Regions from separate parts of the Paenibacillus sp. FSL H3-0333 genome, predicted to be linked through region 2. Evidence: riboswitches for the same ligand, from Rfam matches in the RefSeq annotation. Region 2 holds a riboswitch; each other region holds the start of a gene.
What was found. Region 2 has a riboswitch for cyclic di-GMP ahead of MHH78_RS13975 (thiamine pyrophosphate-binding protein). Riboswitches for the same ligand answer to the same signal wherever they lie in the genome.
Positions count from the first base shown of each region.

Region 1: another riboswitch for cyclic di-GMP. It lies ahead of MHH78_RS04315 (flagellar assembly protein A); the one in region 2 lies ahead of MHH78_RS13975 (thiamine pyrophosphate-binding protein).
Region 3: another riboswitch for cyclic di-GMP. It lies ahead of MHH78_RS00455 (anti-repressor SinI family protein); the one in region 2 lies ahead of MHH78_RS13975 (thiamine pyrophosphate-binding protein).
Region 4: another riboswitch for cyclic di-GMP. It lies ahead of MHH78_RS33290 (transglutaminase-like domain-containing protein); the one in region 2 lies ahead of MHH78_RS13975 (thiamine pyrophosphate-binding protein).

Region 1 is NZ_JBBODG010000001.1:949,228-957,046, reverse strand. Features, by position in the region: gene MHH78_RS04340 (ring-opening amidohydrolase) at 1-450, opposite strand, end outside; gene MHH78_RS04335 (ABC transporter permease) at 447-1,199, opposite strand; gene MHH78_RS04330 (ABC transporter ATP-binding protein) at 1,196-2,005, opposite strand; gene MHH78_RS04325 (ABC transporter substrate-binding protein) at 2,020-3,033, opposite strand; gene biuH (biuret amidohydrolase) at 3,058-3,741, opposite strand; cyclic di-GMP riboswitch class I at 4,247-4,339, shown strand; gene MHH78_RS04315 (flagellar assembly protein A) at 4,447-6,066, shown strand; gene MHH78_RS04310 (aldo/keto reductase) at 6,097-7,071, shown strand; gene hcp (hydroxylamine reductase) at 7,169-7,819, opposite strand, start outside.
Region 2 is NZ_JBBODG010000001.1:3,199,186-3,207,004, forward strand. Features, by position in the region: gene MHH78_RS13950 (HAMP domain-containing sensor histidine kinase) at 1-940, shown strand, start outside; gene glpK (glycerol kinase GlpK) at 1,062-2,567, shown strand; gene MHH78_RS13960 (3-oxoacyl-[acyl-carrier-protein] synthase III C-terminal domain-containing protein) at 2,660-3,652, opposite strand; gene MHH78_RS13965 (hypothetical protein) at 3,792-4,142, opposite strand; gene MHH78_RS13970 (carboxymuconolactone decarboxylase family protein) at 4,295-4,669, opposite strand; gene MHH78_RS13975 (thiamine pyrophosphate-binding protein) at 4,720-6,333, opposite strand; cyclic di-GMP riboswitch class I at 6,480-6,576, opposite strand; gene MHH78_RS13980 (methyl-accepting chemotaxis protein) at 7,078-7,819, opposite strand, start outside.
Region 3 is NZ_JBBODG010000001.1:101,275-109,093, forward strand. Features, by position in the region: gene MHH78_RS00430 (hypothetical protein) at 1-322, shown strand, start outside; gene sipW (signal peptidase I SipW) at 324-926, shown strand; gene MHH78_RS00440 (TasA family protein) at 1,026-1,622, shown strand; gene MHH78_RS00445 (TasA family protein) at 1,660-2,250, shown strand; gene MHH78_RS00450 (helix-turn-helix domain-containing protein) at 2,571-2,903, shown strand; gene MHH78_RS00455 (anti-repressor SinI family protein) at 3,050-3,193, opposite strand; cyclic di-GMP riboswitch class I at 3,228-3,331, opposite strand; gene MHH78_RS00460 (2-oxoglutarate dehydrogenase E1 component) at 3,827-6,694, shown strand; gene odhB (2-oxoglutarate dehydrogenase complex dihydrolipoyllysine-residue succinyltransferase) at 6,754-7,819, shown strand, end outside.
Region 4 is NZ_JBBODG010000001.1:7,651,715-7,659,533, forward strand. Features, by position in the region: rRNA gene MHH78_RS33280 (23S ribosomal RNA) at 1-1,223, opposite strand, end outside; rRNA gene MHH78_RS33285 (16S ribosomal RNA) at 1,475-3,035, opposite strand; gene MHH78_RS33290 (transglutaminase-like domain-containing protein) at 3,402-4,211, opposite strand; cyclic di-GMP riboswitch class I at 4,225-4,305, opposite strand; cyclic di-GMP riboswitch class I at 4,379-4,460, opposite strand; gene MHH78_RS33295 (class D sortase) at 4,586-5,239, opposite strand; gene MHH78_RS33300 (GtrA family protein) at 5,308-5,712, opposite strand; gene MHH78_RS33305 (glycosyltransferase family 2 protein) at 5,702-6,679, opposite strand; gene MHH78_RS33310 (glycosyltransferase family 39 protein) at 6,776-7,819, opposite strand, start outside.

The DNA of each region.
Region 1 (7,819 bases), 2.2 Mb from region 2:
TGAGGTGATGCCTGCATCCATGACTGCCCGGGCCACGGCATCAGCCACTTCGTCCACCTGAGGCAGCCGTCCCAGTTCCTCCGGCCGGAAGCTCCGGGTTCTTGCCACACCAATGGCGAGTGACTTCAGGCCATCAGCGGCCACCCCCGGCTCCCCCTGTCCGCTGCGGCTGATGACCGTGAAGTGCGGGCTGAGCACCCCTTCCGTACCGCCGGACATCACATAAGAGATGTCGGCAGCTCCTCCTTTTGCCGCTTCAGCGAAGAAGCCTTTCAGGGCCATCACAGCATAACCCCGTGTAAAATCATTCACACAGCCGTTTCCCTCCGTCTTCCCCAGCACCGCGACCACTTCCTCCGGCCGGAACAGGCCTGCTTCCACCGCTGCGCTTAATCCCGACATATCATGCGGCGCGCCTGCCGGGATTCGAATGACCGAGCAGTTCATCATAGATCATCGCTCCTTGTCCAGAAAATAACCCGTTTCTCCAGCAGCCCGATACACCAGAACAGCAGCAGGCCGCACAGCGCCGAAGCAATAATGGCCGAGAACATCACCGGCGTATCCATATGATAGGAAGAGACAAGCACCACATAACCCAGTCCCTTATTCGCTCCGACAAATTCGCCGACTATGGCACCCACTATGGCGAGCGAGGTGGAGATTTTGAGGGCAGAGAAGATATAAGGCAGACTCGTCGGCAGACGCAGCTTCCAAAAGATTTCGCTCTTCGTCCCTTTGTAGGTGGAGAACAGCTCCCAGGCTTCGTATTCAATGGCCTTAAGCCCCTTGACACTGTTCACCAGAATCGGGAAAAAACAGATCAGCATCGAAGCGATTACCTTCGAGGTATACCCGGTCCCCAGCCAGACGACCAGCAGCGGGGCCAGCGCCACCAGCGGCGTAGTCTTAAGGGCGATGGCCAGCGGGAACATCCCTTTCTCAATCGGCTTGGAATGAACAAAAATCACTGCGGTAGCCAGGCCGAGGATATTGGCGAGAATGAACCCGGTCAGCGCTTCGCCCAGCGTAACCAGCGTATGCGACCACAGCGAGCCATTGATAGCCGAGACTACCTGCGTAGGCGCAGGAAGAAGATACATAGGAACCGACAGGAGACGTACCGCCAGCTCCCAGAGAAGCAGGAAGCCAAGCGCAAACGCGACCGGGTACAGGGTATCTTTGATTTTGACCGTCATAGATGCTTCACCCGCTTTCTCAGTTCCTTGACAATCCGGTGGAATTCCGGCAGCTCCTCCATGCCCGCCTCACGCGGGGAGGGCAGCGTCACCGGAATGATATCCGTCACACCGGCAGGCCGGGGAGACATCATCACGACCCGGTCCGACAGCAGCGCGGATTCATGGATCGAGTGAGTGACCATCACAATACTGCTTAGACTGGTCTCCGGGCTCTCCCACAGCCGCAGCAGCTCAAAATTCAGCTTCTCGCGTGTCAGCTCATCCAGCGCGCCGAACGGTTCGTCCATCAGCAGCACCGTCGGATCGGCCGCCAGGGCCCGGGCAATCGCTGCCCGCTGCTGCATCCCGCCGCTGAGCTGATGCGGGAAGTGGTTCAGATAATCCTGGAGGCCGACCAGGCGCAGGGCACTTTCTGCTTTTTCACGTGCCTCGGCTTTGCTGAACTTCTTCTTCTCGCCTAGCTCAAGCGGCAACATTACATTCTGCAGCGCGCTGAGCCACGGCATCAGGACAGGCTTCTGGAAGACCATGCCCAGGGACAGATCAGGTGAAGCATACGCCACCTCTCCACCGGCCTCCGGGCTTAACAGCCGCAGCATCAAGCGGAGTGTTGTGGATTTCCCGCAGCCGCTTGGTCCAAGAATCGAAATGAACTCATTGCGGTATACATCAAGGCTGACCTTATCCAGCACAGGCACGTTGCCGAAAGAAAGAGAGCAATTGCGCAGGGAGAGCATGGTTTCCCGGGTACCGGGATGCCGCGCGGCGGCAGCATCCAGCTGTGCTTTGATCGCTGTTGTCATTATCGGGTCCCTCCTTATTTCAAAAACTCGTTGGTGAACAATCCGCCGGTGTCCTGTTCCTTTTTCACAAAGCCCAGCTCGACCAGATTCTTCTGCAGTGTCTCCCAGGACGCCTCGTCCATTGAGCCCAGCGGGAGCTTTTCCGGATCTAGCAGCGGAATGCTGGCCTTCATCATATTGACCTCATGCTTCAGATCCAGCTTCTCGCCATACTTCAGTCCGAATTCCGCCGCCTCCTCCGGATGCTTTACTGCATAATCCCAGCCCTGCATAGAGGCCTGTACGAAGCTGGCGACCATCTCCGGGTCCTTCTTGATGATAGACTCCGTAGTGAACAAGGTATCGGCATAGAAATTGATGCCATAGTCGTTCGGGTCGATAATATTTACTTCCTTGCCCTGCTCCTCTACAGCCAGCACTTCATTAATGACATAGCCGGGCCAGGCCTTGACCTGACCGGTCAACAGCGGACTCAGATCGTATTTGACCGGCATCTCTTCGATTTGCGAAGGGTCGATACCCGCGCTTCTCTCCATGGCCCGGAAGGTCAGCTCTTCGTTGCCGCCCAGCTTGATGCCTACCTTTTGCCCGACAAGATCCTCCATCGTCTGGATCCCGGACTCCTTGAGCGTGAACATGACGAACGGGGTTTTGCGGTAGATCGCAGACAACGCTTTGACCGGAACGCCTTTCTCTCTGGCGATGACAACCTGGTCGGCACCCGTAACTCCGAACTCCTCACTGCCGGAAGCCACCATCTGCACAGCCGGGAAATCCGAGCCCCCCGGGCGGATCTCAACATCCAGCCCCGCTTCTTTATAGAAGCCTTTTTCCACCGCGGTATAAAAGCCGGCAAACTGCGCCTGGTGAATCCACTTCAGCCGGAGCACTACTTTCTTCAGCTCGCCCGAGCCTTCCGCTCCCTGGCCTTCGGCCTTACCGGCTTCCGTATTGTTACCGCAGGCAGTCAGGAGCAGCATTAGCGAGGTTAACAGCATCAGCGCTTTCGTTCTGGACTTGTTCCACATAGTTATTCCCCCGTTATGAATGATTTAGTATTGCTCCAGCGCACGCAGCACCGCTTGTGAATCACTTACACTGCCGAACACCCCGCCCTGCATTTGAACCATACTCAGCGCCGCCAGGTGATTCGCTTCATCCGTCGCTCCCGTGCAATCCGCAAGGATCAGACACTCGTACCCACGGTCATTGGCCTCCCGCATCGTGGTGTGTACACAGACATCGGTAGTAATACCGGTCAGAATCAGATGGGTAATTCCTTTATTCTTCAGGATCAGGTCCAGGTCCGTTGCATAAAAGCTGCCTTTGCCAGGCTTGTCTATAATGTACTCTCCGTGGGCAGGCGCCAGCTCCTCAATGATCTGCCAGCCGCGCTCCCCCCGCACGAGGATTCGTCCCGCCGGTCCTTCGGAGCCGATCTCGGCCCCGATCTGGCGGCTGCGCCACCGCTTGTTCGCGGGCAGATCCGACAGATCCGGCTTATGCCCCTCGCGGGTATGGATCACGGTGAAGCCTTCAATCTCCCGGATACGTGCCAGCAGCCGCTGAATGGGCTGAATCGCCCTAGCTGTTAATGAGAGGTCATAACCCATTCTCTCGACGTAACCGCCCTTGCCGCAAAAATCCGTCTGCATGTCGATAATCATCAGCGCTGTCTTCGCCGGGTCCACAGCCCCGTCATAAGGCCAGATGTAAGGTGTTGCTGCAATCTGCATAGTTTATGCTCCTCTCCTGATGTCGCTATCTCTATTAATGTTATATTAGTTAACATTAATTCGCGTTTCCTTGGTATGAGTTAGATTATATTACAATGAATTTGCGATGTCTTCGGTTTTATTACGAAATAATATACTGAATGTTTGTGTTTATTTACATAGTTAACGCATACATAACATCATCACTCGCAATACCGCTTATCAAAAAAGAACACTCCGAGTCTTACCAAGCCCAGGGTGTCCCAACAGTTGAATGCTCACACTTTCCTCCCTCTGCCTCTTCCATAAGCTGTAAGTGCTGGGAAACCAGTTTTTTTGTCGAAATAGAGCTGCATATTTCGAGTTTTTTGATAAATAGGCATAATATAGTTGAAAAATAGCTCTTTAAGTACTAGAATTAAGCTTGTTTGCAGAAGTTAATGACGCGTAAGAACTATTTATGACTCTTTTTGTCGATTACAGTCGACCATAACTCCCCACCTCTACAGGATGTATGTCATTGATCTATTTCTAAAGGCAAACTCCCCGAAAGGGCAGGACGCAAAGCTATGGGCCTAAGAACGCCGGAATCTGCGTTTACGGTTGCCAGGCTGCCAATAGAGACCACTTAAGCCAGCTGCTCAGGAGGGGAAGCCTCCCAGGCTTGATGATGTTCTTTTTCTGTACGAATTGCCATTGATCATACGAAAAAGTGAGGTTACAACCATGCCGCAGCAGGATATCGAACCAAGCCGATATGAATTCGTAGAGTCCCTGATGCTCGAACGTAAAGGTCTCCTGGATTCATTCTCTGTGGAGGGCCGAGCTTCTGACGGGACAACTGGAGATAAGAATGGAATTATCCTCGTGCAGGACAACCAGATATTCATTACTCCCCCGCTCCCCGGAGGTGCTCCCGCCCGCATTTCTGCGGTCCACCCTGTTGTCCTGAAGATCAACTGGAAGACCGTTACAGAGCCAACTGAGGTGACCAGAGCGGATTATATCACTTGGGAGATCTGTGAGAAGCCGCAATATGAAATTACCGTATCGCCTGACAAGCTCAAGGTCCACTTCACTTTATACCGTGCAGAGAAGTACGCCTGGAATCTGGTCAACTGCCCCGCCGCCTTCGAAGCGGTCGTCCGTGCCCAGCCCAATCCGGCGATGCTGCTGTCCACGCTCACCATAGAACAGATTATCGCCTCACTGGACAACCGTTTTATTCTGCGCAACCTGAACATTCCCGCCCTGTACGCGGAGCTGGAGAACCCTACATATCTTCCCGTATGCATCGCTGAAGGCAGATCCCCGCTGCCCGGCAAGGAAGCCCGGCTGGAATTCCTGCTGCCTGAGCATACACTGGAGGGGAACCGGATGCTTCAGGGACAGGGAGCCCGGGGTCAGAAGCCTGCGGAACCCTTGGAGTATCTCCGTTTCCCGGGAGCCCCCTTTGCCTTTGCAGGCGAAGTCTTCGCCCGCAAGCTGCCGCCGGAAGAAGGCATTCCCGGCCTCGACACAGACGGAAGGGTCCTGCCCCCTCCCCCGCCGCAGGATATCTACTTTGCTGCCGGTAATCATGCCAAGCTCCTTCCCTGTGGTAATATCGTGGCCCGGCATACCGGCAGACCCCGCATCTGCGGAGGAAACGGCAGCGTCCGGATATGTGACTTCCCTCCGGTCAGTCTTCTGGCCAGAGAGATGACAGATCCTGCGGGCGATGTTATGTTCGCAGGTGACATCATTGTACCGGGAGATCTGGAAGGACCTGTACGAATTGAAGCCCTCGGGAATGTGTACGTCTATGGCGATATCCGCCAATCTACAATTATAGCCACCGGCAGTATTTACGTTAGCGGCCAGGTCACCGGCAGCGGCCTGTACGCCGGACACGCCGGGGTAATGCAGCATCGTCTGCACAGCCTCGCATGCCTGCTGCGGACAGAGACGGACGGACTGCTTGAGGCAGCGCGCCAGCTGGCCAAGAATGTGGAATCCCGCCAGCAATCCGTGAATTACGGCCTGGTAGTCATGCTGCTGCTGGAGGATAAATACAGCCACTTGGGCAGCCTGATCCGTGATCTTCAAGCTGCGCTAAGCCGTATGAACGGGGCGTTCGGCTCCGGCACGGACCAGCTCTGGCAGATGCTTGAGGTATTCGCCCATCCGGGACAATTCACCGGGTACATTACTGACAGTGTACTAAGCCGCTTCTCCAGGCTGCTGCTTAAGCTGGGTGAGGAGATTGAGCTGCTCCAGGAGGAGCATGCGGTGATTAATCTCGCCCGGTCACAGGACAGCCGCCTGGAGTCCGGCGGCAAGCTGCTTGTGCGTGATTCCTGCTAAGACTACTACTAGATGAGGAGAAGTTAGAACATGCGATATAACCGTCTGGGCAATAGCGGCCTGCAGGTGTCCGCCCTGGGTCTTGGAACCAATTCCTTCGGCAAACGGGCAGATCAGGAGACCTCGGTCCGCATTCTGCACACCGCTATGGATCAGGGCATCAATTTCATCGATACCGCCAATATCTATGCCGGATCTGAATCGGAGCGGATCATCGGCCTTGCGCTTGAAGGCAAACGCCATAACGCAGTGCTGGCGACCAAAGCCGGATTGCCGAAGCATGAGGGACCCGGTGGCAGCGGCTCTTCGCGCCATCATCTGATGCAGGAGCTGGAGGGCAGCCTGCGCCGGCTGAAGACCGACTATGTGGATCTGTATCAGATTCACACCTTCGATCCCTACACACCGCTGGAGGAAACGCTGCGTACGCTGGATGATCTGATCTCCGCAGGCAAGGTGCGCTATATCGGAGCCTCCAATTATGCCGCCTGGGAGCTGATGAAGGCGCTTGGAATCAGCGAAGCCCGGCACTTCGCGAAATACATCTCTATCCAGTGCAGCTATTCGCTGGCTGACCGCACGCCCGAAGCGGAGCTGCTTCCGCTCTGCCTGGATCAGGGTCTGGGCATCATCCCATACTTCCCTCTGGCGGGCGGCATTCTTACCGGCAAATATACTGGCAGCAGCAAAGCCCCTGCCGGCTCCAGAGCAGAGACCGATCCGAACTTCCGCCGCTTCCTTACCCCGGAGCGCATCTCGCTCGGGGAGCAGGTTCAGGCCATTGCGGAGGGACTGGGCACCTCACCTGCAGCTCTATCCCTGGCCTGGCTGATGAACCGGCCCGCCGTCTCCACGGTGATTGTCGGTGCAACTACAGTAGAGCAGGTACAACATAATCTGCAGAGTCTCTCCGCTTCAACGGATGCGGGAATACTTGAGCAGCTTGACCAGGCCAGCGCCGCCTTCCGCACCAGCGAGCCGTTTGCAGTCTACCGGCTGCCGTAAGCGCTGACGGTGACGTTCATATCCATATACAAAAGCGAGCCCCCTTATACGGAGACTCGCTTTTGTGTATTTTGGCTAATGCTGAAGCTGTATTGTATTATACCGCAGCAATAAACCGCTCCATGTCTTCCTGTACGGTAGTAATACCGCCGATACCGAAGGTATCTACCAGAACCTTAGCTACATTAGGCGACAGGAAGGCCGGAAGTGTAGGACCCAGGTGAATGTTCTTCACGCCCAGATGCAGCAGCGCCAGCAGTACAATCACCGCTTTTTGCTCATACCAGGCAATGTTATAGGAGATCGGAAGATCGTTGATGTCTGCAAGACCGAACACTTCCTTCAGCTTAAGCGCTATAACCACAAGAGAATAGGAGTCATTGCACTGGCCGGCATCAAGCACGCGGGGAATTCCGCCGATATCGCCAAGCGCCAGCTTGTTATATTTGTATTTGGCACAGCCGGCGGTCAGGATCACCGTATCACTCGGCAGCTCTGCTGCGAAGTCGGTGTAATAATTCCGGCTCTTCATCCGCCCGTCGCAGCCGGCCATGACGAAGAATTGCTTGATGGCGCCGCTCTCTACCGCTCCAACCACCTGATCCGCGACATTCATTACAGCCGCATGCGCGAAGCCGCCGATAATCTCGCCTGTCTCAATCTCCACCGGAGCGCTGCAGCTCTTGGCCTGCTCAATCAGCGCCGAGAAATCCTTCTCTCCGTCCGCGCCTGCCGCGATATGCTGAAT
Region 2 (7,819 bases):
CTGGGAGGAGGAAGAGGATACCGGACTCGTTCCGAAGGTCTCCGCTTCCAGTGAGGTGCCGCCGCCGCTGCGTCCGCTGTTCTTCAGCACCCTTGAGGGCGGGGGCGATCAACGCTCCAATGTCCATGTCCGGCAGGGGGTATGGTCGGTGCACATGGCACCGCTCTATTCCGAAGATCATCTGCGCGGAGCTGTTGCCGTTCTGCGGGATGTGACGGAAGAGGTACGTCTGGAGAAGATGCGGCGTGATTTCGTGGCCAATGTATCCCATGAGATCCGCACCCCGCTATCCATGATGCAGGGCTACAGTGAAGCACTATTAGACGGAATGGCTTCCTCCCCGGAGGAGAGCAGTGAGCTGGTTCAGGTCATTCACGATGAATCCTTGCGTATGGGCCGTCTGGTGAAGGATCTGCTGGACCTGGCGCGCATGGAAGCAGGACATACGGATATGCTGAAGTCCAGGGTGGATGTGGGAGAATTGCTGGAGCGGGTATACCGCAAGTTCTCCGTCAGAGCCAAGGAGCGGGATATCATGCTGGAGCTTAAGAAGCCTGAACAGGAACTGCTGCTGGCGGCAGCCGATGAAGACAAGCTGGAGCAGGTGCTGACCAATCTACTGGATAATGCCTTCCGGCACACTCCGGCGGACCGGAGAATCTCTATTCTGGCAGGCACAGTAGTGCTGGAGGGCAGGAGTCTGGTGGAGATCGCGATCAGAGACCAGGGGGCCGGCATTAACCCCGAGGATCTGCCGTTTATCTTCGAACGCTTCTACAAAGCGGATAAAGCCCGCCTGCGCGGGGAGACGGGCGGTACCGGGCTTGGTCTTGCTATTGTGAAGAATATCGTCGAATCGCATCACGGCAGCATTTATGCCTCCAGCAAGCTGGGAGAAGGCACCACATTTACCCTGCGGCTTCCTGTCGAAAAACAGTAAACCAAGACCATGCATGACAGCGCCTCTGAGAGCAGAGGTGCTTTTTGTTGAAATCACCACATTAATATTGTTCATCGTGAAACATATATTTCAAGCTAAGGCTTGCAGGAGGCTGGGCATTATGATCTTATCCTTGGACCAAGGTACTACCAGCTCACGGGCAATTCTCTTTGATACAGAGGCGGAAGTGATTTCGCAGGGGCAATATGAGATCAAGCAATCCTTTCCCCGCCCAGGCTGGGTTGAGCATGACCCGGAGCAGATCTGGGAGAGCCAGCTTGCCGCAGCCAGAGATGCCATTGCAGCAAGCTCTGTACCGGCTAATCACATCACGGCAATCGGGATTACCAACCAGCGGGAGACTGCACTTATCTGGGATAAAATTACAGGCGAACCGATCTATCCGGCAATTGTCTGGCAGGACCGGCGGACAGCAGAGCAATGTGAGGAGCTGAAATCGCAGGGGATGGCCGGAGTCATTGCGGACAAGACGGGGCTTGTCATCGACGCGTATTTCTCGGCGACCAAGCTGGCATGGATTCTGGACCATGTACCGGGAGCAAGAGAGCGTGCGGGCAAGGGAGAGCTCCTGGCGGGAACGGTAGATACCTGGCTGATCTGGAAGCTGACCGGGGGTGCGGTACACGCTACAGACGTTACTAATGCTTCAAGAACGATGATGTATAACCTGCATGAGCGTCAGTGGGATGAAGAGCTGATGGACACGCTGCGTATTCCGCCGTCCATTCTGCCGGAGGTGAGGATGTCGGGCGGAGATTTCGGTGTCTGTGACCAGCAGTGGTTCGGTCTGGAGATTCCTATCCGGTCGGTGCTGGGGGATCAGCAGGCAGCGCTCTTTGGTCATACCTGCCTGGAGGCAGGCAGTGCCAAAAACACCTATGGGACAGGCTGCTTCATTCTCATGAATACAGGCACTGAAGCTGTGGCATCCAGTCATGGCCTATTGACCACGGTAGCCTGGGGCATGGGCGATGAGCTCTATTATGCACTGGAAGGCAGTGTCTTCGTGGCTGGAGCGGCTGTGCAGTGGCTGCAGGAGGGGCTGGGGCTAATTGTCGCGCCCGCCGACTCGGAAGAGAAGGCCAGCGAGGTGGACGAGAGTGAGGGGGTTGTGGTGGTGCCAGCCTTTACCGGCCTGGGTGCGCCTTACTGGGATATGTATGCGCGGGGCGCCATATTCGGCTTGACGCGGGGCACCACCTCCGCACATCTGGTACGGGCCACACTGGAATCACTGGCCTTCCAGTCCCGTGATGTCATCGACGCAATGCAGAAGGATGCCGGCATGCCGCTCACTGGCCTGAGGGTAGACGGCGGTGCGGTGCGCAACAATCTGCTGATGCAGTTCCAGGCCGATATTCTGGGCAGCGAAGTGACACGTACAACCTACGCGGAGACTACAGCACTTGGCGCTGCGCTGCTAGCCGGACTTACCTCCGGGGTATGGACCCGTGAGCAGCTGGAGAGCTTCAATACGGCCGAGAAGGTCTTCTCGCCGCAGATGGAGCCGGAGGAGCGGGAGCGCAGATACGGTGCCTGGCAGGATGCTGTGTCGCGCACGATGGGCTGGGAGAAGCATGAGGGCAAGCACGAAGGCAGACTTTAGAGCGGAGTAGAGGCATTGAGAACAGAAACGGCCCGCAGGCAGAAACTCTGCTGCGGGCCGTTTTTTACTCTGGAACAGAATGAACAGTAAGATTAGTACTCCATTACAAATGCGACATTCTGCCATCCGGCGCCCACGGTCCAGAACAGAACTTTGTCTCCGCGTTCAAGCTGCCCGGTAGTGACGGCTCTGTGAAGGGCAATGAACGGGCTGCTGGTCGAGGTATAGCCGAACTCATCGCCTATGTAGACTGCGGCCTCAGGGTTAATGCCGGTTTTGCCGGAGACGGCCTGGATGTTCGGAAGAGACAGCTGTGAGAAGCAGGCAGCCTTGACCGATTCAGGGGCAATCCCGTTGTTGCTCAGCAGAGTGTTGATTGATTCGGAAGCAGCATCCACACAGATGGAATCATCGAATGGAATGAACTTCACATTGAACTCTCCTGCGGCAACACCGGTGCGTCCGAGCTTAGCCAGGCCTTCTGCCGGGAACAGAGAGTTGCCGTACACACAGGTGTCTGTCTGGTAGATAGAGTCAATGAAGCCGACCGAATGCTCATCGCGCTCCAGAATAACAGCGGCAGCGGCATCACCGAAGTTCGCGTAATACACTGGATCATTTTTGTCCGCATGCGGTGCCACGTAATCGGAGCCGATGACCAGGGCGCGGCGGATTCTCGGGTTCGCCATCATCTGGCGGCTGACCTGCTCAACCGAGGCGGTCATTCCGGCACAGTTGGCATTGCTGTCAATACAGATGGTATGCGAAGCCCCGTTAATCAGGCGGTGAATCATCAATGAGTTCGTAGGAAATATATATTCAGGGGTCTGGCTTGCATAAGCGATCAGGTCAATGTCAGGGCCGGTAAGACCGGTCTTCTCCAGAACATTACTTGCGGCTTCAAAAGCCATTGTCAGGGAATTCTCATCCGGGCTGTCGATGCTGTAGCGGTTTTCACGGCCTAGAGTAGCCAGCAGTCCACGGATATCAATACCTTTGTCGTCAAAATGCTGTATGAAAAAGTCATTGCCGATTCTTTTGTCTGGATGGTAGATATCAATGTCCTTAATGCGAATCCCCGCCATAGTACAGACCTCCTAAAGTTTTGTTAGCTATACTTCTCACGAATCTGCTTCTTACAAAACTCTCTTCCGGCATTAGCAGCCGGTTTAATGAATGAACCTGTGCGTTTCAAGCGGCTGATTTAGGTTTAAATTGTATTTATTAAGCTTGTACGGTTGAAGTGATCTCCAGATTCTCAAGTCCTGCTTTGCGGCCCAGGCGTGCCAGCTGCATTTTGAGGATCGGGTTATTTTCCAGGGTAAGACTCACTTTCTGGAAGCCGTCAGCCTTGAACATGATGAAGCAGCCTTCAAGCAGCGGTACAACATCAGGAGCTGTTACATTCAGCTTGCGGCAGTCGATCTCTAGTGCATATTCAGCAGGGCTGATCGGGTTAATGGTCTGCTGGTAAGCCTGTATAGATTTGAGCCCGTCCTCGTTAGAGAAGGTTCCCTCCAGCTCAATATTGATTACTTTCTTCGCAGTATCTGTCTTCAAAATAAATTGTCCCATGTTGATCTCTCCCTAAGTGTAATTTCCAATACCTCCAAAACGTTATTCCTGCGACTCTATTCGACAAAATCGCAATTGAATTTGGGATATTTTGCCTTCATTATAACCAGATCATCCTGAAATGTGCAATCGAAAAGTCGAAATTTGTAGAATTATGAAGATTTTTCTTTGATCTCCTCCAGGGTATCCAGCAGCACATTAAAGGCCGAAATCACCCGGGGGGCACCGACGCAAGGGGTCAGATGCAGCAGCACACCCTTGATCTGCTCGACGGTCATGCCAACGCGGAGCGCCATTACATAATGAACCCCCAGCTGTTCATATTGTCCCATCGTAATCAGCGACGAGATCACCGCGATCTCCTTCCAGTCAGAGCCAATCGTGGTCCGCTGAAAAATATCGCCATAGGCATTGCCCATGATATATTCGGCTAATTCCGGAAAATGCTCTTTGATCGGAGCCAGGGCCTTGGCCCCATAATCTCCTGAGAGATCAGTGAAATGATCGAGTCCGCTGTTCTTGTTCACGATATGTCCTCCTGATAGTAGGTTAGAAAAGGTGTGCGGATACGGCTTCCTTACGTAAGATCCAGCGTGCGGTGGGCCGTAGGAGGCATTTCATCACGGTCAGTCAGCAGCTCAATGACAGCTGCCTTGTTAAGTGCCACAGCTTCGCGGATTGCGGCAGCGAACTCCTCCTGCGTCTCGCAGCGGAAGCCGGCTGCACCCAGCGATTCGGCGAATTTCACGGCATCCATCGGAACCTCGAAGATCGTACCGTCAATCCGGCCGGTCGTTTTCTCCATACCCTTAAGCGCCATATCCAGCTGCTTATTGTTCACCACAATGAAAATCACCGGAATGTCCTTGCAAACGGCTGTGTTTATTTCAGTTCCGAGCATCATAAAACAGCCGTCACCGGTAATGCAGAAGACTGTCTCTCCGGGAGAAGCCGTCTTGGCGCCGATCGCCATGCCAATTGAATTGCCCATGCAAGCAAAGTAGGCATCGAATATGAAGCTGCCGGGCCTGCGGACATTGAACCATTTCACAGCATTGAACCCGTGGCTGCCGTCATCTACAAAAACGCTGCTGTTGTAAGGAATCAAGTCGCTCATCGTGCTCATTACCGAAGCTAGAGAGAGTCCCGCCAGCACGGGCAGCTCGTCATTGTAAGCATTGGAGATTGTGATTTCATGCTTGGTGACCGTAGAGGGGTCCAGCTTCTGAAGATACAGTGCCAGGTTGTCCCTTAAGTCCCCGCCGACAGCGATGGTGGATGAGGACAGTATTTTGCCGACAAAGGTTGGATCTACATCGAACTGGATCAGCTGCTGCGGATGATTCTCCGGCTTCAGGTTGCAGATGGTCATGTCGCTCAGACGAGAGCCCAGAACAATGAACAGGTCGCTGTTGTTCAGCAATTCATCGCCGTGCGAGGAGCCGCCAACGCCGACAGGACCGTGGTAGAGCGGGTGATCATAAGCTATTGCACCTTTGCCGCCTGGAGAGGTGACTACAGGAATGTTAAAGGTTTCGGCCAGCTGAACCAGTTCCTGATGGGCACCTGAGCGGTTGACGCCTTTACCGGCAATGATCAGCGGCCTAGCGGATTGATTAATCGCCGAGATGACCCGGTCATAGTTCTGATAACTGACTAGTCCCTCGCGTTCCGGCAGAACAATCCGGCATTCCGCGAGCCGCTCTGTCTGCACATCAAACGGAATGCAGAGATGGACTGGGCCTTTTTGGTCACCGAGGGCGATGGATAGGGCATGGTTGAAAATCGTGCTGAAGTGATCGCCGCGTTCAACGAGCTTGCTGAAGAGGGTGGCCGGCCGGAACATATCCGCCAAATCAGCCAGGTAGGAAGTGGAATCCTGACATTGAGGAATGCCCAGCTCCTTGATGGACTGATGTCCGGTGATGAAGAGGACGGGAAGATTATTGGCCTTGGCATGCGCTGCTGCGGTGAGCAGATTCGTTCCCCCCGGACCGGAGGTGCCGAAGGCTACCCCGAGACTGCCGGTCTTCAGAGCATAACCGCCGGCGGCGAAGCCGGAGCTGGATTCGTGCCGGCCGGGGATGAACTCTATACCGTAGTCAACCATTTTCAAAGCGATGGGGCAAATAGACTTGCCTATGATTCCAAAAGAATGAGTGACTCCCAGATTGCGTAATGCTTCCGCCATATAATCTGCAACTGTCTTCAGAACATCCACCCCGCAAGTTGTTATTTGTATACGTCAGCAATAGAAAACCTGTACTCAACATTGGAGCACAGGTCTGTTGCACGAATCACCATAATCAAACGCGAAACCTAAGGCGTTCACAGTTTTTCAGCAACCTGGCTGTCATGATCCCACTTCAGAAATGAGACTGTAGATCCATGGCTTTGCGTCATTCCCTTTCGGTGAATTTTGCCGGTATGCGGTTATAAATGAATTTGTGGAGAATTTTCCTTTACAATATATTCCTTGCTCCTCTTTTGTCAATAACCCCTGTGAGAAGAAACTCGGAATTTGACGAATATTCAGGAGTGAAAATGGCTAAATATTTGGATTTTCAAACTTTTGAAAATGGTTGTCCCTGGAAGACTAAAGTCTTAAAATGCAAATGGCTATTTAGGTTGGTTAATGTGGGAAGTGAGCACAAAGACTCATTACATTCCTGATTTACTGCAAAACATTAAGAATTCACTAGATATACAGCATTACAAATTTCGGTGATAGGACTTAAGTAATAGTGATGTGAGATGTTAGCTTATAGACAAGCTATGACAATAGAACGACTATAGTAAAGAAGTGCAAAGCACGGTTTTTACCCTTATGCACAATTTCAACAATTTGTGAATATTACATAACAATCTTTGTTTTGCCCAAAAAAAGAGACACCTCCCGCAGAAAATTCCGCAGGCGTGTCTCTTTGTGCTGAGGTTAAAATTTGAAAATATGAATCGTTTTTTGCAGGTTGAAGACCGCGGAGGTCATCTTCTCTGTCTCCTCAGCTACGGATTGAAGAGCATGAATCTGTTCGTTCATCGCTGCGGATACCTCTTCCGTCCCTGCGGCGGTCTCCTGGGTGATGGCTGAGATATTCTCGATCGCCCCGGAGATCTTGAGCGCGCTCTCCAGCATAAGGTCACTCTCTGCGGAAAAGGAGGCAATCTGCTCGGTTATGTATTGGACACTATGCACAATTTGAGCAAAAATGTTGGCTGTCTCCGTAATCATCTCATTCTGCACCTGGACTACCTCTTCATTGATGGCGATGTTATCGATAGCCTGCTTGATATCCGCTTCGATGCTGCGTACCAGACCGAACACCTCTTTGGTTGAAGCGGTGGATTCCTCGGCCAGCTTGCGGACCTCCTGGGCAACAACGGCGAACCCGCGGCCATGCTCGCCTGCACGGGCGGCTTCAATAGAAGCATTGAGCGACAGCAGATTGGTCTGTTCAGCAATTTCGGTAATCGTCTTGGTAATCATCGTAATGCCTCGTGCGTTATGCGATAGGGCTTCGATAGTATCCGCCACCTTCTGGGTAGCCTGGATGTTCTTGCGCATGCCTTCGGCTTGGGTATCCACCGATTGCCGTCCCTGTTCTACCAATTCCAGCGTATGTACAGACCTTTTATTCATTTCCTTGGTGGAATTCGTATAATTGGAGACTTTGATT
Region 3 (7,819 bases), 3.1 Mb from region 2:
GCAGAAGGCTGCTGACGAAGCGCTGAAGCTGGAGCATGAACAAGCACAGAACCAGCCGGCCGCAACCAGTCTTCCTGACAAAAGCCAGCCGGCAGAGGAGCCTGCTCCCGCAGCGCCTGTAGAGGACAATCCAGTCCCCACAGCTTCAGCAGCAGCAGAAGCTATTCCCACTGCCACTCCGGCGTCTGAGCTTCTTTTACCGGAAGCAACTCCAGATCCATTACCCGGCAGCGTAATTCCAGGCACTGTAATGGACGGCGCGCAGCCTGCTCCTACAGTTACACCGGCTCCACAATCTGAACCCAGCAAAGGCGGCGAATAAGATGCGCATCCGAAAAATAGTCAATACGATAATTTCCACTCTGATTCTTATAGTGTTCCTGGTGCTAATCACAGCCGTTGTCATCTCCAAAGCCTCCGGCGGCGAGCCCTCCTTCTTCGGCTACCAGATCAAGACGGTATTATCCGGCTCCATGGAGCCCGGCATCCAGACCGGTTCCATTGTGGCCATTAAGCCGGGCGGGGACATGACCCGGTTCCAGAAGGGCGATGTGATCACTTTTCTGAATCCCGATAACATTCTGATTACCCACCGCGTGGTCGATGCCGAGCTGAACAGTGCTCTGGGGGAAGCCAGCTACACCACCAAGGGCGACAATAATGATTCAGCCGACACCGCAGCCGTCAGTTCCACGAATGTGGTCGGTGAGTACACCGGCGTGACCGTCCCCTATGTGGGCTATGCCATGAGCTTCGCAGTCTCCAAAGCCGGAAGCGTAGTGCTGATGATTATTCCCGGACTGCTCCTGCTTCTCTACGCGCTGTATTCTTCCTGGAAGGCCGTTGCGGCACTGGAAAAGAAGAACGCCCCGTCATCCGCAGCCAGCAGCGGCGGGCCGGATACTCTGACTGACCTCGTACAATGATCAATTGTTCTCTCCCGTTTACGAAACGCGGAGCCACAATACAGCTTGCCGGAAGCACCGGCTATGCACAAAGCAGACTCAAAAGAGAGGGATGAACAAATGAACGTCAAAAAAACATTAGGTCTCGGCGTTGTATCGGCAGCATTAGGCTTAACCCTGGTCGGCGGAGGCACCTTCGCTTACTTCAGCAGCACTTCTACTTCCTCAGCTTCTTTTAACAACGGAACCCTATCATTACAATCTGATCCCTCCGTCATTGTTAATCTCAGCAATCTCAAGCCGGGCGATACCGTCTTACGGGACTTCAAGCTCAAAAATGACGGGACGCTCAATATTCCCAAAGTGGTACTGCGCACCTCATCGGCCATTACAGACGCCCAGGGAGACAACGGCTCCCATAATTTCAAGGATGATATTATTGTGACCTTCCTCGTGAACAAGGATAAGAAGGAATCGCCGCTCCTGGTCATCTCGCTGGCCGATCTGGAGCAGGAGAGTCCCGATCTGGTGGCCCGGGGAATTCTCGGAGCGATCTTAGGCGGAGAGAAGTCCGGCATCAAAGCCGGTACCTCGGATAACCTGACCATCCAGTTCGCCTTCAAGGAGACCCTCCAGCCGCAGAACTATTATCAGGGCGACACGCTTGCACTGACTCTGAATTTCGAAGCCAACCAGGAAAAAGGCACGCTCAAATAATTCCACAAAAACAAACCATTCGAGGAGGAAATAAATGATGGGTATCAAAAAAACATTGGGTCTTGGCGTAGCATCGGCAGCACTGGGCTTGTCTTTAATCGGCGGGGGCACCTTCGCTTACTTCAGCTCCACAGCTACCAGCACGGCAACCTTCGCAGCGGGTACGCTGAAGCTCGGCTCTTCCTTCAATACTCCGGTAGCACTGACGAATCTGAAGCCGGGAGACTACACCGTCCGCACCTTCACCTTGTCCAATGACGGCACACTGGATATCAAATTCCTCAAGCTTGCCACCACTTACACCGTGACCGATGCCAAGGGCGATAACGCGGGCCAGGATCTCGGAGACCACTTCAAGGTCAAGCTCCTGGATAATACGTACACCGGCGGTTCACTAAGCGGTCATGTGCTGTCCGAGATCTCCCTGAAGGATCTGAAAAACACCCCCAGCTACGATCTCGTAGCAGCAGGTGTACTGCCAGGAGGGATTGCCGCCGCCGGGTCCAAGACCTTCAAGATCGCCTTCGAATTCGTAGACAACACGCTCGATCAGAACATTTTCCAGGGTGACGGCTTAGCGCTGAACTGGACCTTCGATGCTCTTCAAGGAGTGGGAGAAGCCAAGTAGATCAGGGGCCGGCCTATACAAGTGAACATGGCTTTGCCGTCCTTTTATTAGGAAGGCAGCGTTTTAGCAATCCATCAAGACGGCATATCCTCCCTCATCCGGGCCGGGTATGCCGTTTCTTTTTCCCCGTTGCCGGGTTCAAGATTTTTGTCCGTTTTGCGGATTTTTGTTATACTGACAAGAGAAAACGGCTTTGCCGGCCTTTGAACGGGCGGTACCGTTTCAACGAGAAGGATAAGGAGAATGTATATCGCGAAGCATATAACTTCTTATTTTTCACCAAAAAAAGTACGGAGGGCGTTGTAATCGTGTCAGATACTATGGGAAGCCGCATCCACAAACTCCGGCTGGAGAAGGGCTATTCGTTATCCGAGCTTGCCGATAAGGCTGATGTGGCGAAATCATACCTCAGTAATGTGGAACGGAACATTCAATCCAACCCCTCCATTCAATTCATCGAAAAAATCGCTGACGCGCTTCAGGTATCCATTCATGCACTGTTGTATGGCGGACTGGCAGAGACGGAAGAACAGGCTCTGGACGGGGAATGGTTCCGGCTGGTTCAGGAGGCCATGGCCTCCGGTATAAGCAAACGCGAATTCAAGGAATTCCTCGATTACCAGAAATGGCGCATGGAACAAAAGGACAACTAGACGAGCATTATATGCCACAGGGAAGACTCCGCACGGCAGGGAGGCCGCCTTCGGCGAAGGCAGCCTTTCAAGCGGCATACAGAAAAGGCACAGCGTACCGGTACGCTGTGCCTTTTCTGTATGTATCCGAACAATGATGACCGCCCTTACATCGCCTGGAGCGCCTTCTCACTTAGAAACCGGCGGATATCCTCCGCCGCGATCCCCGCCTGCTTGGCAGACATCAGCAAGTGCACCCATTCTAAATCCAGATCTACTGCCTGCAGCTCGTCATTCCCCTGGTTGGACATATCCAAGAAATCTCCTCCTAGAATTTTCGCGTCCCCAGGCAGTCCGGCCATCATAGTAGTATTGCTACTTTGTAGTATTTCTACTTTAGATCCGAGACTTTGTGCCCCTGTCTTTCGGCAGGTTTACCTTTTACTGGACCCTTTCCATCATGAAAGGATCTGGCAAGAATCGATGAAACCGTTCTCCGCAATAACATTATACAAGATCATATGCAATTAGTGTGTCGTTTTCTGGAATTTTTTTATGAAAAAATGTGAGGAAACTTAGCTGAAATTGCCAGCGGCTTGTATAAATATTTCCAGTTCCAAGTTCAAACACTAGCTAATAGTTTAATTATACTAAAGGGAACCCCATCCGCCCCGACTTACCGCTTCACGCAACATCGTATAGAGACAATTACCCATTTGTATGTATAACGGGCTGTTATATGTGTTTTTTCTATTTATGATAGTTCCGTATGAATACTGTAATGAATCATGCCAAATTGCGAACGGATTGACCGAAAGTATGAATTGATTACCCCGCCGGAAAGTAGCACAATAAGGTGAGAATGAAACCGCAAACATTTGCAGCTCCGCCAAGTGGCACACTGGATGCCTCGCGTGGAGTTTATCCGTTAGGAGGACCTATTCATGGCAGTCAAAGAGCCCTATAACGACACAGTATGGAGCAAATACTACGGCCCCAACCTGGGCTACATCCAAGAAAGATATGAGCAATTTGTCAAGGACCCCTCTTCTGTTGAACAGCATTACCGCGATCTCTTCACCGTATCCGGCCCCCCTCCACTGGCACCCGATGCCGAGAGGGCACCAAGGCCTGCCGTATCAGCAGATGCCGAGTGGCTCAAGAAGGCTGTCAAGGCCTCGAAGCTGATCGCCAATATTCGAATATATGGCCATATGGCCGCAGACATTGACCCGCTGGAGCGCAGCACGAACCCGATGGCCAAATGGCTGGAGCTGGAGACCTACGAGCTTACCCGCGAGGATCTTAATGCCCTGCCCGCTTCGCTGATTTGGGATAATGCCCCTGCGGATGTGCATACCGCGATGGATGCCGTCCACAGAATGCGCCAGGCCTATACACAGACCATTGCTTATGAATTCGGGCATGTGCATGATGAACGCGAGCTGCGCTGGCTCAACAGCCAGGCGGAATCGATGACCTCCCCGGCTCCGCTGAATAATACAGAACGCAAAGAGCTGCTGAAGCGGCTGGTTCAGGTGGAGCATTTCGAGACCTTCCTGCACAAGACCTTCGTCGGCCAAAAGCGCTTCAGCCTGGAGGGCAATGATGCCCTTGTGCCGATGCTGGATGAGATTGTGCGGGCTGCCGCGCATGACGGCGCAGAGCATATCCTGATGGGTATGGCCCACCGCGGAAGACTTAATGTGCTGGCCCATATTCTGGGCAAGCCTTATGATATTATTTTCTCAGAGTTCCATCATTCGCCGAACAAAGAGCTGTTCCCTTCAGAAGGCTCCATGGGCGTGACCTACGGCTGGAGCGGTGATGTGAAGTACCATCTCGGGGCTGACCGTGCCGTCCGCGAAGGCGAGACCGTACGTACCCGGATCACGCTGGCCAATAACCCGAGCCATCTTGAATTCGTCAATCCTGTAGTCGAGGGCTTCACACGCGCCGCACAGGAAGAACGCAACGCTCCGGGACTGCCTAAGCTGAACACAAGCAAGGCTATGGCTGTGCTGATGCACGGCGATGCAGCCTTCCCTGGCGAAGGTATTGTCGCTGAGACGCTTAATATCGGCAAATTGCAGGGTTATCAGAATGGCGGTACCGTGCATATTATCGTCAATAACCGGATCGGCTTCACCACAGAGAGCGAGGATTCCCGCTCCACCCATTATGCCAGCGACCTGGCCAAAGGGTATGAGATTCCGGTCGTGCATGTCAATGCCGATGACCCGGAAGCCTGTATTGCCGCAGTCCGTCTGGCCAGCGCTTACCGCCATATGTTCAAGAAGGACTTCCTGATTGATCTGATCGGCTACCGGCGCCACGGACATAATGAAATGGATGATCCCGAGACGACCCAGCCGATTGTGTACGGCAAGGTGCGGAACCACCCTACTGTGTACCGCGCTTATGCAGAACGCCTGGAGCGCGAGAAGGTAATCACAGCCGATGATCTGAAGAACATGATTGCCGAGGCGGAGAGCGTCCTCCAGCAGGCCTTCGATCAGATGAAGGAAGGCAAGCAGAAGAATGCGGAGTCCAAAACCGCCGTCGCGCTGGATAACAGCAGTCCCCAGCAGCGTCCGACAGCCTTCCCTCTGGCCGGTCTGCAGGAGATTAACCGCGAGCTGCTGCGCGTACCGGCAGGCTTCAAGGTCTATCCGAAGCTGGAACGGATTCTTCAGCGCCGCAAGGATGCGCTGAATGACGGAGAGCGGGTAGACTGGGCGCTGGCAGAGACACTGGCCTTCGCTACCATCCTGAAGGATGGCACGCCGATCCGCCTCAGCGGACAGGATTCACAGCGCGGCACCTTCGCCCACCGCCATCTGGTGCTGCATGACAGCGAGAACGGCGAACTCTATTCTCCGCTGCATCAGCTGAGTGATTCCGGCGCTTCCTTCGGCGTCTACAACAGTCCGCTGTCCGAGGCCTCTGTCCTCGGCTTCGAATATGGTTATAACGTGTTCGCACCGGAGACCTTCGTCATCTGGGAGGCTCAATATGGCGACTTCGCCAATGCCGCTCAGGTTATTATCGACCAGTTCATTTCCGCCGGCCGTGCCAAGTGGACGCAGCGCAGCAATTTGACGATCCTGCTGCCTCACGGCTATGAAGGCCAAGGACCAGAGCACTCCAGCGGCCGAATGGAACGGTTCCTTCAGCTCTCCGCCGAGGAGAACTGGACTGTTGCCAACCTGACCAGCGCTGCGCAGTATTTCCATCTGCTCCGCCGTCAGGCCGCGCTCTGCGGACAACCGGATGCCCGGCCGCTGGTGATCATGGCGCCGAAGAGCCTGATCCGTAACACGCGCAGCACCTCAGCCGGAGCGGACCTCGCTTCGGGCACCTTCCAGCCGGTTCTTCCCGAGCCGCTGCTCGGCAGTAAGCCGGAAGCCGTGAAGCGCCTCGTGGTATGCAGCGGCAAGGTGGCCATCGACCTGCAGACGGAGCTGGAGGCAACGCGCGGACAGGACTTCTCCTGGCTGCACATTTTGCGCATGGAACAGCTCTATCCGTTCCCGGAACGCGAGCTTGGCGCTCACCTTAGCAGCTTCAGCTCTCTGGAGGAGATCGTCTGGGTGCAGGAAGAACCGAAGAATATGGGCGGGTGGACGTATGCCGAATCCCGGCTGCGCGCCATCGCACCGCAGAAGGTCACTGTCCAGTATATCGGCCGTCCGGACCGTTCCAGTCCGGCCAGCGGCTACGCAGATGTCCACAGCTTCGAGCAGCGGCGCATTGTCCGGGAAGCCCTGAAATTGAATGCTGCAGTGCAAGCACCTGTACCGTCTTCCTGAGCACAGCAAGGCGGTCATCCGATATCACGCACACCACTATATTTGGGGAGGTACGGCCTGTGTCCGAGATAAAAGTACCCGATTTGGGCGAATCGATTTCCGAAGGAACGATCTACAAATGGCTGGTTAAAGAAGGCGACACTGTCGGCCAGGGAGATGTGCTTGCCGAGCTTGAGACCGACAAGGTCAATCTCGAGATCAGTGCGGAGGAGGACGGCGTCATCTCCTCCATCCTGCGCCAGGCGGGCGAGAACGTTGCCGTTGGCGAAGCCATCGGCATCATCGGCAGCGCCGCCGGGGCAGGTGCTGCCAGCGGGGGCAAGCCTGCAGCAGATAATGCACTGCAGAGCGGCAGCGCGCCTGCTGCTGCCGCAAGTGCCGCAGCGGCTGAATCGGCCGCTGCGGTAACGGCTCCAGCCGCCGCCGAAGGTGCGGCGGCAGGCACTGCGGCCCTGGCTTCGCCGGGGGCGCGCAAGCTGGCGCGGGAGCGGGGCATCGACCTCGGCGAGGTCAGTGCCCGCGACCCAATCGGCCGGATCGGTCAGGCCGATGTGGATGGTCATGGCGCAGCGGGGCCGCAGGCCGCTGCGCCAGCAGCTCCGGCGGCCGTGCGGCCGGAGCCGGCAAAGCCCGCTCCGCAGGCAGCGGGCAAGGCGCCGCACGCCGAGGACGGCAAAGCCACCGAGCGCAAGCGCATGTCGCGGCGGCGGCTGACGATTGCCAGCCGCCTGGTCGAAGCGCAGCAGACGGCCGCGATGCTGACCACCTTCAACGAGGTGGACATGACCGCCATTCTCGACATCCGCAAGCGCCGCAAGGATGCCTTCAAGGAGAAGCACGAGGTCGGACTCGGCTTCATGTCCTTCTTCACCAAGGCCGTCATCGGCGCGCTCAAGGCTTACCCGATGCTGAACGCCGAGATCGACGGAGAAGATCTCCTGCTGAAAAAATATTACGACATCGGCATTGCCGTAGCTGCCAAGGAAGGCCTGGTCGTACCAGTCGTCCGCGATGCCGACCGGCTTAGCTTCCCAGAGATCGAGCGGCGTATCGGCGAGCTGGCCTCCAAGGCGCGCGCCAATACGCTCAGCCTGCCCGAGCTTCAGGGCGGTACCTTCACGATCA
Region 4 (7,819 bases), 4.5 Mb from region 2:
CAAAGCATCTAGCCATAGCTTCGGTGGTGTGTTTAGCCCCGTTACATTTTCGGCGCAGAGTCACTCGACCAGTGAGCTATTACGCACTCTTTCAATGGTGGCTGCTTCTAAGCCAACATCCTGGTTGTCTGTGCAACTCCACATCCTTTCCCACTTAACACACACTTGGGGACCTTAGCTGATGGTCTGGGCTGTTTCCCTTTTGACAATGGATCTTAGCACTCACTGTCTGACTCCCGGCAAGAAGTAAATGGCATTCGGAGTTTGACTGAGCTTGGTAACCCTTGCGGGCCCCGCACCCAATCAGTGCTCTACCTCCACCACTCCATTCACCGAGGCTAGCCCTAAAGCTATTTCGGGGAGAACCAGCTATCTCCGAGTTCGATTGGAATTTCTCCGCTACCCCCACCTCATCCCCGCATTTTTCAACATGCGTGGGTTCGGGCCTCCAGTGCGTGTTACCGCACCTTCACCCTGGACAGGGGTAGATCACACGGTTTCGGGTCTACGTCCACATACTTAGTCGCCCTATTCAGACTCGCTTTCGCTGCGGCTCCGGCTTCTCACCTTAACCTTGCATGTTAAACGTAACTCGCCGGTTCATTCTACAAAAGGCACGCCATCACCCATAAAGAGGGCTCTGACTTTTTGTAAGCACACGGTTTCAGGTTCTATTTCACTCCCCTTCCGGGGTGCTTTTCACCTTTCCCTCACGGTACTGTTTCACTATCGGTCGCCAGGTAGTATTTAGCCTTAGCAGATGGTCCTGCTGGATTCATACGGGGTTTCACGTGCCCCGCACTACTCGGGATCCGTCTCGGAGAGAACACAGTTTGGGCTACAGGGCTTTTACCTCTATCGCGGGCCTTTCCAGACCTCTTCACCTACCATATTCCTTTGTAACTCCATGTGAGACGTCCCACAACCCCAAGAGGCAAGCCCCTTGGTTTAGGCTGTTCCGCGTTCGCTCGCCGCTACTGACGGAATCACTATTGTTTTCTCTTCCTCAGGGTACTTAGATGTTTCAGTTCCCCTGGTCTGCCTCTGCGTATCCTATGTATTCAGATACGAGTAACTGCGAATTACCACAGCTGGGTTTCCCCATTCGGACACCCCCGGATCAAAGCTTGCTTACAGCTCCCCGAGGCAGTTTCGTTGTTCGCCACGTCCTTCGTCGGCTCCTGGCGCCTAGGCATCCTCCGTGTGCTCTTAGTAGCTTAACCAATGCGTTTTCCGTTAGGAAAACCGCTTAGCATCGCCATTAATTCAAAACTTGTTTACACAAGTTCAGCTTAAAGGAATGTTCTAAAACGCAAATTCGTTTCGGTATCCAGTTTTCAAGGATCAAGTTTCTTACTTGAGAGCTTAAACTCTCAAAACTGACCAACGAGTGAGTATTCGAACCCAAGGGTTCTATTATGGAAGCTAAGCTTCCGATTTGAATGTCTTCGTTGCAGAAGACGATTCTCCATAGAAAGGAGGTGATCCAGCCGCACCTTCCGATACGGCTACCTTGTTACGACTTCACCCCAATCATCTACCCCACCTTCGGCGGCTGGCTCCCTTGCGGGTTACCCCACCGACTTCGGGTGTTGTAAACTCTCGTGGTGTGACGGGCGGTGTGTACAAGACCCGGGAACGTATTCACCGCGGCATGCTGATCCGCGATTACTAGCAATTCCGACTTCATGCAGGCGAGTTGCAGCCTGCAATCCGAACTGAGACCGGCTTTGCTGGGATTGGCTCCACCTCGCGGCTTCGCTTCCCGTTGTACCGGCCATTGTAGTACGTGTGTAGCCCAGGTCATAAGGGGCATGATGATTTGACGTCATCCCCACCTTCCTCCGGTTTGTCACCGGCAGTCACTCTAGAGTGCCCAGCTCAACCTGCTGGCAACTAAAGTCAAGGGTTGCGCTCGTTGCGGGACTTAACCCAACATCTCACGACACGAGCTGACGACAACCATGCACCACCTGTCTCAACTTTCCCCGAAGGGCACCTGATGCATCTCTGCTTCGTTAGTTGGATGTCAAGACCTGGTAAGGTTCTTCGCGTTGCTTCGAATTAAACCACATACTCCACTGCTTGTGCGGGTCCCCGTCAATTCCTTTGAGTTTCAGTCTTGCGACCGTACTCCCCAGGCGGAGTGCTTACTGTGTTAACTTCGGCACCAAGGGTATCGAAACCCCTAACACCTAGCACTCATCGTTTACGGCGTGGACTACCAGGGTATCTAATCCTGTTTGCTCCCCACGCTTTCGCGCCTCAGCGTCAGTTACAGCCCAGAAAGTCGCCTTCGCCACTGGTGTTCCTCCACATATCTACGCATTTCACCGCTACACGTGGAATTCCACTTTCCTCTTCTGTACTCAAGTCACCCAGTTTCCAGTGCGACCTCAGGTTGAGCCCAAGGTTTAAACACCAGACTTAAATAACCGCCTGCGCGCGCTTTACGCCCAATAATTCCGGACAACGCTTGCCCCCTACGTATTACCGCGGCTGCTGGCACGTAGTTAGCCGGGGCTTTCTTCTCAGGTACCGTCACTCCGGTAGCAGTTACTCTACCGGACGTTCTTCCCTGGCAACAGAGCTTTACGATCCGAAAACCTTCATCACTCACGCGGCATTGCTCCGTCAGGCTTGCGCCCATTGCGGAAGATTCCCTACTGCTGCCTCCCGTAGGAGTCTGGGCCGTGTCTCAGTCCCAGTGTGGCCGTTCACCCTCTCAGGTCGGCTACGCATCGTCGCCTTGGTGGGCCGTTACCCCACCAACTAGCTAATGCGCCGCAGGCCCATCCCCAAGCAGCAGATTGCTCCGCCTTTCATTCTCTCCTCAGGAGAAAAAAGAAATTATCCGGTATTAGCTACCGTTTCCGGTAGTTATCCCAGGCTTGAGGGCAGGTTGCCTACGTGTTACTCACCCGTCCGCCGCTAAGTCTGAAAGGAAGCAAGCTTCCTCTCAAACTCCGCTCGACTTGCATGTATTAGGCATGCCGCCAGCGTTCGTCCTGAGCCAGGATCAAACTCTCCAAATTGGTATTTAGAAAGAGCGATTGCTCATTTTGAAACATCTGACGAGAATTTACATTCTCATTTTTGGATCTCACCGAAGTGATTTCCAGATACTCACTCGTTGTTCAGTTTTCAAAGATCAAGCTCGTTGTTAGTGTCGATGTCATCGTCACCAGCAACTCTTATAATATATCACGTCCATCTGAGCAATGCAAGCTTTATTTTTGAAATCACTTATTTAAGTAATCTCTCATTTCCTTTGCCGCTCCAACAACGCTTATTTATAATAACCTATCCTTCTATTAAAAAGCAACCTTTATATAAATAAAAATAACCCGCTTAATGACTAAGCGGGTTATTCTCAGATAATGCTATAGTTACAGCTATTCTTAGTAGAATTTCGCTGCAGTATATTTGCTTGCTGATTTGATCAGTTCAGTTGATGCTGTTTTCTTACCCAGACCTGCATCCACTGTAGTATCAATCGTCACCCATTTGCCATTCAGGAACACTTCGTTCCAGGCATGGTATGAAGTTACATAGCTTGTATTCCCCATAACCAACTTGGTTGGAATCCCTTCACTGCGGAGCATAGTAGCGAACAAGGAAGCGTAATCGTAGCAGATACCCTTATTGGTAGCCAGTGTGTTGTCGTTGTTCGGAATATAATCTGTGCTTACGCTGTTGGCCAGAGAGTAGTCATATTTCACGTTAGCTACGATGTAATTGTAGATAGCCTTAACTTTGTCTGCATCTGTGGTCAGACCCTTTGTAAGCTGTGCTGCCTTTTGAACGGATTTATCGGAAGAACTCCACTTTACATTCTGTACAGAGCTCAAATATACGGCATTCACATTGCTCATTGAGAGAGATACAGTCTCGGAAGATAGTACCTTGTATTTGTTACCGGTAGTATTCTCAAGAACGGAGACCTTGTAAGAGCCATTACCTTGTTGCAGCGGGAACGTCTCGGTCGGTTTGGAAGTGTATAAGTTGTAAGTATAGCTGTTATTGTCCTTGGTAATCATGAGCTTCATCTTCTTGTCTTTAGGAACATCGTACGAAACCCCGATAACCCCTTGATCAAGTTGTCCAACATTTAACCAGCTTGAATCTGCATTAGCAGCTTGAGCAGTGCCTGTCTGCACGGAAGTGACGATCACAAAAAGTGTAATCAGCATTAAATAAAACTTCTTCATGGATAAAACCCCTTTCGGTAGCTGGCTGCCATTCTTACGGGAAGGCCCTTTAGCTTTGCGTCCCTACCTTTCGATAGGTTTGCCGTTATCGTATAAGCTTTATCTGTCCAATCTACTGCCACATAATGACAGATTCAGAATGAAAACAAACAAAAAAAGCCTCTTCATTCGGTAACTGGCTGCCATCCATGACGGGAAGGCCCTGTAGCTTTGCGTCCCTACCTTTCGATAGGTTTGCCGTTATCGTGTATTAGCTTTCATAGTTATAGCTTACCATATCTCAATCTATTAGCAAGACCCAAATCACTAGATTCCCGCAAAAATAGACTAAAATTTTATGTTTTTTGACCTTTCTCAGCATTGTCCTATGACAATCAGGTCAACTTTGCATGAATGATGAGTCTGTGGGTAGGGTTGACAAGCGGATCACAGGTAATGAGGGTCAGAATCTTATCATCATCCTTACCCTTCAGTACTGAAATATCGGTAGGCTCTACAATAGATACATCATATACAACATATTTGTATTCCTGTCCGCTTGTAATAACAGTAATGGCATCCCCTTTACCGACCTCATCCAGTCTGTTGAACAGCCGCCCTGCCGTTCTTGACCGATGTGCCGCAATCGCTGCATTGCCTACCGCGCCAATCGGAGCTGTCTCCTTCATATGCGCGGCTGCATGCTTCATATTGGTCTTGGTGGCGCCCTCCAGTACAGGCAGCTTCAGATCGATTTTATCGATTTCAATAATAGCGGTGATTTTGCCTCCCACTTCAAGCTCGGGCGCTGTAGTGGGAACCGGCTCTTCCGCACCAGACTCTTCAGCCAGCAGCTGGGTGACTTCCGCATAAGGCTTGCTCAGATCCTGGCTGGCAGGAGCCGTAGCCGAAGGAACGATTTCACTATAGGCCTGTTCAGCCTCTTCCAGCAGCTTCTGCTGCTGACGGTCCTCGTACCATTCGCTTCCTTTGGGGTAGAGCATAATCAGGACCCCGGCAAGTATAATCAAATAGGATAACTTCCGCATGACAATCGCCTCCGCAATATAGAATAAGTGCTTTCCTCCGAAGAATACGGGCAAGATATACGCTCTCTTTAAAATACCCACTTCCGGCTTCCAAAAAAATTAATGATTACTGTAACAAAGGTAACCAGCACCTTGGCCATCAGCACCTGGACGCCCAGCCGATCAGTCAGCAGATGAATCAGCAGCACCGAAATGCCCAGCACCAGCAGATTCAGCACAATAAATCTCACCAGCTGCATCCGGTCAAAGCGGCCATCCCCGCCTCTGTCCCTTCCCTTGAAGGTCACCTTTTTATTCCAGAAAAAGCTATTGGCCGTCCCGGCACTGTAGGAAATAATCTGTGCAGGGGTGTTAAGCATGCCCAGGGAATGCAGCAGGGTAAATACTGCAAAATCAATGAACGTGTTAAGCAGGCCCACCGCATTGAATTTCAGAAATTGGATCATGCCTGCGCGCCAAGCCTTATCTTGCATAATCGCTTGCCTTCCGCGTGTCTTCGGCCTCTGCCTCCGGGTAGCCTCGGGTCTCGCGTACGATATAAAGCGGTCTATCCTTAGATTCATCATAGATCCGTCCGATGTATTCCCCGATCACGCCCAGCAGCATCAGCACAATGCCGTTAAACAGCAGGTTCACCCCGACAATGGATGCCCAGCCCGGCACAGTCCAAGAGGTGAAGACTTTCTGGAATAAGACCAGAAACAGGTAGATGAAGCTGGAGAAGGACAGGAAGAAGCCGACATAAGAGGCGATTTTGAGCGGCTTGTGCGAGAAGGAGGTGATTCCGTCGAGCGCAAAGCGGATCATTTTTTTGAGCGGATATTTCGTCTCCCCGGCGAAGCGTTCCTCCCGCACATATTCCACCATGGTCTGCCGGAAGCCGACCCAGCTTACCAGCCCCCGTACATAACGGTTCTTCTCCTTCAGGCCGCGCAGCACATCGCAGACCTTACGGTCGATGAGCCGGAAGTCCCCGGTATCTGTGGGAATCTCCACACTGGTCATGCTGCTGAGCAGACGGTAAAAGATTTTGGCTGTCACCTTCTTAAAGAAGGTCTCTCCGTGGCGCTTCAGCCGCTTGGCATAGACTACCTCATAGCCTTCCTTCCACTTGGCGATCATCTGCAGGATGACCTCCGGCGGGTCCTGGAGATCTGCGTCAATCACCACAACAGCCTGGCCTTCAGCATAATCCATACCCGCCGTAATCGCCACCTGATGGCCGAAGTTACGGGAGAAGTCAATCAGCTTGACATGCTCATCCCTATTACTGATTTCGCGCATAATCTCAGCCGTACGGTCCCGGCTGCCGTCATTGACGAACACGAGCTCATAGGAATCCCCGCACTCATCCATTACTTTTTTGAGCCGTTCGTAGGTTATCTGAATGACTTCCTCCTCATTATACATGGGCACAATTACACTATATCTGGCCTTCACAAGGGTTCCTCCTCAATTTATTGTAAGCCACAGCTTCCTTGATGCGCTTCATCAACATCAGCTTTGAGCAACTATGCGGCTCTTACAGTTCCCCTCCTAGAATACCCAGGAAGGGAACCAGCGAAGTACATGAATGATATAACTGCTGTTCACCTGCATGCCGGACAATACCGGATAGAACATTACAAACAGAATGGCGGCGGCCGCAACATAGGCGTACCGCAGATATTTGGCACCCTGGAACCTGCCGTCAAGCAGCTTCAGGATGTACACAATAGATAGAATCATAAACGGCACCATCGCAAAGTAATGGTACAGGAAGGTCTCACGCGGCACAAGCATCCACGGAACATATTGTGAGAAGAAGCCGATCCAGATCATATACAGGCTCTTGTCCCGGCGCTTCAGGGTGAACCATACAGCCGCCAGCATCGTGAAGATTCCTGTCCACCAGATCAGCGGATTGCCCATCGTTACTATGCTGCTCGCCTTGCCTGCAGGCAAGCCTTCGCCGCCGCTGAAGAACCACACCGGACGCTTCATGAACGGCCACTCCCACCAGGAGGAGGCGAACGGATGTGTAGCTACAAGCTGACTGTGATAGTTGTACATATTCTTCTGGGCATCAATCAGCCCCTTAACGGTGAAGCCCTCTGCCGACGCAGATAGTGAAGGAATGAAGGACAGGCTGTATATGATTCCCGGAATGATGACGAAGAATCCGATGCAGCTAGCCAGCGTGATGATCGTGTTCTTCCAGAAGGACTGATCTGCAGTCCGGCAGGCGGCTTTGAGCTCCTGACCGCTCAGCTTGCCTTCAGCCAGCAGGCGTCCGGCAGCCTTGTATTCTCTGTAGCGTTCAATGAGTACCAGCGCAAGCATAATAGCAAGTCCTGCGCCTCCGTAGATCACGATCCACTTCGAAGCAACCCCGATGCCGAAGAACAGGCCGGACCAGAACAGCGGAGCCAGTGTGGTCCGCAGCGGCACCCGGTAGAAATTCATCGTGAAATACCGCTGCATGAAATAGAACATCAACATAATGAAGAATACACCGTACACATCGATGGTCGATATCCGCGTCTGGGTGAAATGCATGAAGTCCAGAGCGAATAATCCCGCTGCCAGTGCAGCATAGGT